DNA from 2 places in the Bradyrhizobium sp. AZCC 1693 genome. Region 2 is predicted to be linked to the other one. Evidence: predicted binding sites of a transcription regulator. Region 2 holds the regulator's gene; the other holds the start of a gene.
What was found. The regulator LexA, encoded in region 2, represses DNA repair genes until DNA is damaged. The targets are predictions, from matches to a motif close to TGTTCNNNNTGTGTTCNG.

Region 1 (3,325 bases), 2.5 Mb from region 2:
AATGTATACCGATTGCCGCGTACAGATCGTTGTATGTTGCTCCCATGATAGAAGCGGCGGCCGCTCCGGCCGACAGCCCGCCAACGTAAATGCGCTTTCGATCAACCAAATAGTCATCCATGATTTGGCGCGTGATGCCCGCGATAAGCGAGGGTTCACCTCTGCCTCGCTGCTGGTCGGCTGTGCGAAACCAGTTCCAGCATTTCGCCTGGTTTGCCTGGCTGGGCTGAGCAGGATAGACCACGAAGCAATTTTGTTCCTCCGCGAGAAAGTTCATCCTCGTGCCGGCGGCGAAATCATCCGGCGACTGAGTACAGCCGTGAAGCATGACGACCAAGGGAAGCGGTCGCTCTTGATAGCGGCTCGGGATGAAGAGCCTGTAGGCACGGCTTCCCGCGGGACTGTTGTACGTCCTTTCAATGAAACGGGCGCCCTCCGGCACGATGTCCGGTGTGGAGAGCGGGGCGCGCTTCATCACACCTCGCAGTCCGATTTCAGAGCGCGCCTTCTTGCGATCCAGCAACGCCCCGAGCATGCGCGATGGTGCGGAGGTGGTTGGCGTTGATTGCGGATGACTATCCGTCTCCTCAATAACATTGGCCTTCGCGTCAATGATTAGCGGTTCGCGTCCTGCAAGAGCGATGCGACCGCCGGTACGCGATGGCGCGTCTGCACTCTCGCCGCGAAGCATGCGCTGAAGGAGCGCGGTGGCCTCAACGAGTTGGCCTGCGCGCGTGAGGCGTGTCGCCTCCCGAATTATGTTTTGGTTCAGCATCGCCTTCACCGTGTCCTGTCGGCGAGGGCGGCCTTCACCGCCGGACTGGCATGCAATGCGCCCAGCACGGAGACTGAGGCAATGGTGGCGCGAGCAAGCTCAGGCGTGACGTCTTGGGCGATGCTGGCAAGGCCCAGAACATTGATGTGCAGCATCTCACCGGCTCGCCGCACGGCTTCGAGATCCTCGCGGCTGTAGTTTCGCAGTCCGAGGTCCAGACTTTTGCGGGCCGTTGACTGCTTGACGACGTCGGCATGACGTTCGAGTTGGTTCCGGATCGCCGTGCGGATGAAATCGGTACGGTTCGAGTAGAACCCTTCCTGAACCATTAGATCGACGTGACCAAGGTCCACATAACCCAGATTGATCGTGATTTTCTCTGTTTCAGGCGGCTTGGACCGAAGTTCCCGGACATTAGTTTCCATAGTTGCATCCTCCATATACCATCTGCATGGATGGTATATGGATGTCCCCGATATGCTTTCAAGGGCTTGCTTGCCTTGTTGAAGCAACAACCGACCGTTCAAAACGAATTCGCCAACTCGATCTCCGCCTTCAGCGCCGCGATCCGCCGCTCGGCTTCCCTTGCCGTCAAATCCTTCTCGAACAGTTTCGGCTGATACGCCTCGGCGCTGAGGGTGCGGAGCGTCGCCAGTTGGCACGGCGTCATCGGCGCATCGACCTGGTCGGGGAGGCGGGTCATCGGGGGCTCCAAAGAATCTTTGCTTGGGAGCCGACTCTTAACTTGAAATTTGTTCTTTATTTGTTCTTATAGGGTTCAACCCTGACGAGGTGGCCCATGGACAACAAATTGAACGAAATTCGCAGAAAAATCAGGTTCTTGCGGGCGGAGATGCTGAGCTCGGAGGATAATATCCGCAAACGGGTCAACCGGGATGAGGACTGCTCGGAGGCCGCGGTTCACCTGATGTCCATGCGGGTCGTCATGCTCGGCCTGATCGGCGAGCGGAACCGGCTCGGCGGCGAAGAGCGGCTGCTCAATGTCGACGAGCGGCTGAAGCTGGATGTCCGCGCGGCCGGCAGAAAATCCGCGAGCGGGGCGCCAGCGCGTTTTCCGGCGAAAGCCAGCCGCGGACCTGATCCGCGGTGGGGACCGGTTCGCGTCAAGCAAACGCGTCCAATCAAAAATCCAGAGCCCCGTTCCGATTCCATCGGAATGGAAAAGGCTCGAGGCCGCCGTGAGCGATGAGGTGATTCAAGCCCTGCGCCGGCGGATTGGCGAACTGGACCAGCTTGCGCGCCGGCTCGATCAATCCGGCCTCGACAACGCGCGGGCTCAGCTCCTGCTCTCGCGCAAGCGGGCGGAGCTGGAAGACTTCATCAACAGGGGCCAGCGATGTCAGCACCGCTCAGATGGTACGACCACAACGCGGATAACCCGCCATGGATAAAAGCCCTGGCGGAGGTTCGCATCCAGGCAACGCGGGAAGGCTGGTGCCACGCGCATGTGCAGGCGATCATCGTTGCGATCGACCAGTACGCCGAAGCGGCGCTGGGCAACCGGAGTTACTTTCTCAACAAGCCGTATGGGGTTGGTGGTGGCAGGAGCGATAACGTGCCGTGAGCAGGAAGGTTAGATTTCTCGGAGGAGTAGGAACGTTTGTGAGAACGGCCGCAATATCTAATTGTCCGAGGTGTTGAGGATCTGAATGAATTCTTCTAGGTTGTGGTTTAGCAGGGGAGGCTGGTATGTCCGAAGGCAAAAAGAAAGATTGCTTTGTCGTTGGGCCAATCGGAGACGAAACCAGTTCGGATCGCACTCACGCAGAGTGGGTTTTGGAAGGGATCATAACGCCAGCTTTGGAAGACGAGTTTGTTATATATCGGGCGGACAAACTCCCTCAGCCTGGCCTTATCGACACTCAGGTTATTACGCATCTTCTCAATGACGATTTAGTCATCGCGGACATCACTACGCTTAACGCAAATGCGTTCTATGAAATAGGCATTCGCCACATGGCGCAGAAGCCAATCATCCACATGCACAAGGTCGGACAGAAGATACCGTTTGATATCAGCGCGTATCGGTCAATCGAGTTTTCACTTGAACGCCCCATTGACCTCAAGAATGCAACTGCGCGGCTCAAGAGCGCAGTGGAGGCAGTACTCGCAGATGGATACAAGGTTGATAACCCGGTCACGCATGCAAGGGGAGTGGTGCATCTTCAAGAACAGGCTACCGACTCTCAACGAGTACTCTTGGACGAGATGGCAGGCATTAAGGAACGCTTGAACAAGATCGAAAACAACCCGTCGACCGCTTATGTCATCGTTGCGTCTGACCGTTCTGCGAAAACCCAGCCGTCGAAAACCAAACCTTGGGAAGATACCTCGGTTGCAGCGAAGTCTGCGCTAGCTAAACTTTTTGCGGCCTCGCATCCTGACTCATCTGATACCCTGGAGCTACGACTTGCCGAACTTGGGAAGGACAAGCTCAATGAAGAAAAAGAAGGCAGCTGAGGCCACTTCTTCTCATAAAACAGCAAGTAGGCCCGCATGAGCATGGCGATATGCGGGATCGGTGATAAG
Region 2 (3,325 bases):
CGCACGCCGTTGCGCTGGTCGGGCGCCGTACTGGTGCTATCGGCGGCGCTGTGGGCGGCGAGGGTGCCGCAGCCGGATATTCTGATCTCTGCCGACGGCCGCCATGTCGGCGTCCGCGGCCAGGACGGCCAGCTCCATCTGATGCATGCGGCCAAAGGCTCCCGCGATGTCTTCCTGCTGAAGGAGTGGCTGGCGGCGGATGCGGACGCGCGTACGGCGGCCGATGCGTCGCTCACCGCAGGCGTCTCATGCGACGACCTTGGCTGCGTGATGCAATCCGCTGGCGGCCTGGTCGCGCAGGCGCTCAGGCCCGAGGCGCTGTCGGACGATTGCGAGCGCGCGGCGCTCATTGTGACGCTACGGCAGGCACCCGCGTCATGCGCGGCTTCGGTCATCGATGCCGACCGGCTGCGGCGGCAGGGCGCAATGGCGTTGCAACGCAGCCGAGAGGGGTTTGTCGTCGAAGCGGCCAAACCGAGGGGCATTGACCGTCCGTGGTCGCCGGCCGCAGCCGAGGAGCGCGAGGCAGACGCCACCGTTCTTGCGCCGCGTGTTGTGCCGCCTCGCGCGGTCGACGCCACGCCGGCCGAGGCAGACCTTCAGGCGGAGGAGTAGACGACCTTCAGTGCTCGTCGACCGAGGGACTTGAGCGACTGGCTGGTATTTCGAACGCGCCGAGGTGGAATTCCTCCGGCGCGTCGGGAGACGACGGGAGGTTGACCAGCGTGAACGACGCCTCGGGGAATTGCTGCCAGATCGCGAGATCTTCAGCCGTGATGGTGAGCCAGCCGTACCGGAACATGTACCGTCCGGGCTCCGTGACGCGTCCGGCTCTTTGCCATGTGACTTTGTTGACCACCGACCGCCCCGGTGCCGAGTTTCTCAAAAAACCATATCACCGCGATCCGCCGGCCTGAACCGGCGGATCGCATGTGGATCGTATTCTATCCGGTCACGATGGATTCGGCCGGTGGCGCTTCCGTCACCTTCGGCGCACGTTCGCCCTCGGTTACCGGCAATTGCAGCACGGTTGCGCGCTGGCCTTCGCAAAGCTGCGTCACCAGCACATGGCTTCCGTCCGGAAATTCGATCGCGTCATGATGACGGTCGGATACTTCCGGTTCGATCTGGTTGAACTTGCCGACCCGCCAGTCGGTGGTCCGCGTCCAGATCCACCGGTTGTCGTATTTGACGTCTTCGGCGAACGCCAGTTCGGTGCCGGGAAGCATGCAGACCGCTACTGCGGGCTCGCGTTCCGACGCGAAGCCGCGGGTGGACGTACCGCGGAATGTCGTGGTGATCAGCGTCTCGCCGACCTTGGCAGGCCGCGTCGCCACAGCGTGCAGGCTATAGTCACACATCGGATGGCTCCCTCGTTTGAGATAGCGCCCCGTGTCTGGAAGGAGGCACAGGCCTCTATCAGAGCTGACTTGGCGCAGAGCGTTTTCTTGCTTCTGGGCATTTCTGCGACCGGCGCGCTGCGTCTAAATCACAAACGCGCTAACACAGTTTGGTTCCCGGCATGCCGCAAAAAACCCCGGCCGAAGGCCGGGGCTGTTGTCGCGGTCGTGTCTGCAACCCGACGGTTCAATATTTTCGGTACAGCCCGATCAGCTTGCCCTGAATCCGGACCCGGTTCGGCGGCAGGATGCGCACTTCATAGGCGGTGTTGGCGGGCTCCAGCGCAATCGAGGCGCCGCGGCGGCGGAAGCGCTTCAGGGTGGCTTCCTCCTCGTCGATCAGCGCCACCACGATGTCGCCGGTGTCGGCGGTCTCGTTGCGCTGGATCAGCGCCATGTCGCCGTCGAGAATGCCGGCATCCACCATGGAATCGCCGCGCACTTCGAGCGCGTAATGCTCGCCGGAGCCGAGCATATCGGGCGGCACGCTGATGGTGTGGCTGCGGGTCTGCAGCGCCTCGATCGGCGTACCGGCGGCGATCCGGCCCATCACGGGCACGGCGACCGGGCGGTTGCCGTCGTCCTCGGTGGCCGGCGCGCTCACCGTGCGCTTGCCGAGCGTGCCTTCGATGACGCTCGGCGTGAAGCCGCGGCGGCCGTTGCCGGCGGCAGCCAGCTCCGGCAGCTTGATGACTTCGATGGCGCGGGCGCGGTTGGGCAGGCGGCGGATGAAGCCGCGCTCCTCCAGTGCCGTAATGAGACGGTGGATTCCGGATTTCGAGCGCAGGTCGAGCGCGTCCTTCATCTCGTCGAAGGAGGGCGGTACGCCGGCTTCCTTCAACCGTTCATTGATGAAACGCAGAAGTTCATACTGTTTGCGCGTAAGCATCGCGAGCAATCCCCCGGTTGGCGTCGTCTTTCGGTCCCGAATCTCCAGGGTCCATCGCGGGAGTCGTCAAAACTCCCAACCATGGACACTAGCAGTCGAAACAAATCATGAACGGACACTATATGTTCGATATGTGTTCCGCAACCACTTAATTTCAAGTGAACGCATTGCGGCTTCGGCTGAAGACACCCTTAAACGTGCCGTTCAGGGCGTCATTCCGGCAGCCGGAGCAGCTCGCAACGCGAACCCTTTGCCGCAGCCGGCGCGAACGGCGGACGTATCACAAGTGCCCGTGCCGCAGCGAGATTCCCCAATAGCGATGAGTCCTGGTGGTTCACCGGAACCGCGATCAGGGTGCCGTCTTCGCGCGCTTCTAGGCGGGCCCGAAGATAGTCCTCGCGCTGGTCGTTGGCGGCGAGATCGCGCCCCAGTTCGGCGCCTTCGCGCGGATGATGGACGGTGTCGCGGCCCGATAATGCACGAATCAACGGCACCAGAAACAGGAAGCCGCAGACATAGGAGGAGACGGGATTGCCGGGCAGGCCGATCACCCGCATTGCACCCAGCCTGCCATGCATCATCGGCTTGCCCGGCCGCATCGCTATGCGCCAGAACGCCATCGCCGTGCCCTCGGCCTCCAGCGACCGCTTGACCAGGTCATGGTCGCCGACCGAGGCCCCGCCCATGGTGATCAGGATATCTGCTTCAAGCTCGCGGGCGCGGCGGATGCCTTGCGCGGTGGCGGCGACCGTGTCGGCGGCGATCCCGAGATCGAGGACCTCGGCGCCCTCGGCGCGCGCCAGCGCACGGATTCCGTAGCCGTTCGAATAGACGATCTGGCCCGGGCCCGGGGTCGACCCCGGCATCACCAGCTCGTCGCCGGTCGCAAGCACGGCGACCTTTGGGCGGCGGTGCACCGCTAGCTCCGGATAGTTCATGCCGGCGGCGAGCGACAAATCGCGGTCGGCGAGCCGGCGCCCTCGCTTGAGCAAGACGTCGCCTTCACTGAAATCGACGCCGGCGGGCCGGATATGCC

Region 1: the regulator LexA is predicted to act here: its motif matches at 1,529-1,546, upstream of V1293_RS18090 (DUF3072 domain-containing protein).

Annotation. Positions count from the first base shown of each region.
Region 1 is NZ_JAZHSD010000001.1:3,798,938-3,802,262, reverse strand. It holds gene V1293_RS18100 (extracellular catalytic domain type 1 short-chain-length polyhydroxyalkanoate depolymerase) at 1-775, opposite strand, end outside; gene V1293_RS18095 (CopG family transcriptional regulator) at 781-1,200, opposite strand; gene V1293_RS18090 (DUF3072 domain-containing protein) at 1,299-1,478, opposite strand; gene V1293_RS18085 (hypothetical protein) at 1,722-1,985, shown strand; gene V1293_RS18080 (hypothetical protein) at 2,133-2,360, shown strand; gene V1293_RS18075 (hypothetical protein) at 2,486-3,256, shown strand.
Region 2 is NZ_JAZHSD010000001.1:1,330,620-1,333,944, reverse strand. It holds gene V1293_RS06630 (ComEC/Rec2 family competence protein) at 1-615, shown strand, start outside; gene V1293_RS06625 (hypothetical protein) at 623-802, opposite strand; gene V1293_RS06620 (hypothetical protein) at 945-1,361, opposite strand; gene lexA (transcriptional repressor LexA) at 1,588-2,289, opposite strand; gene V1293_RS06610 (molybdopterin molybdotransferase MoeA) at 2,502-3,325, opposite strand, start outside.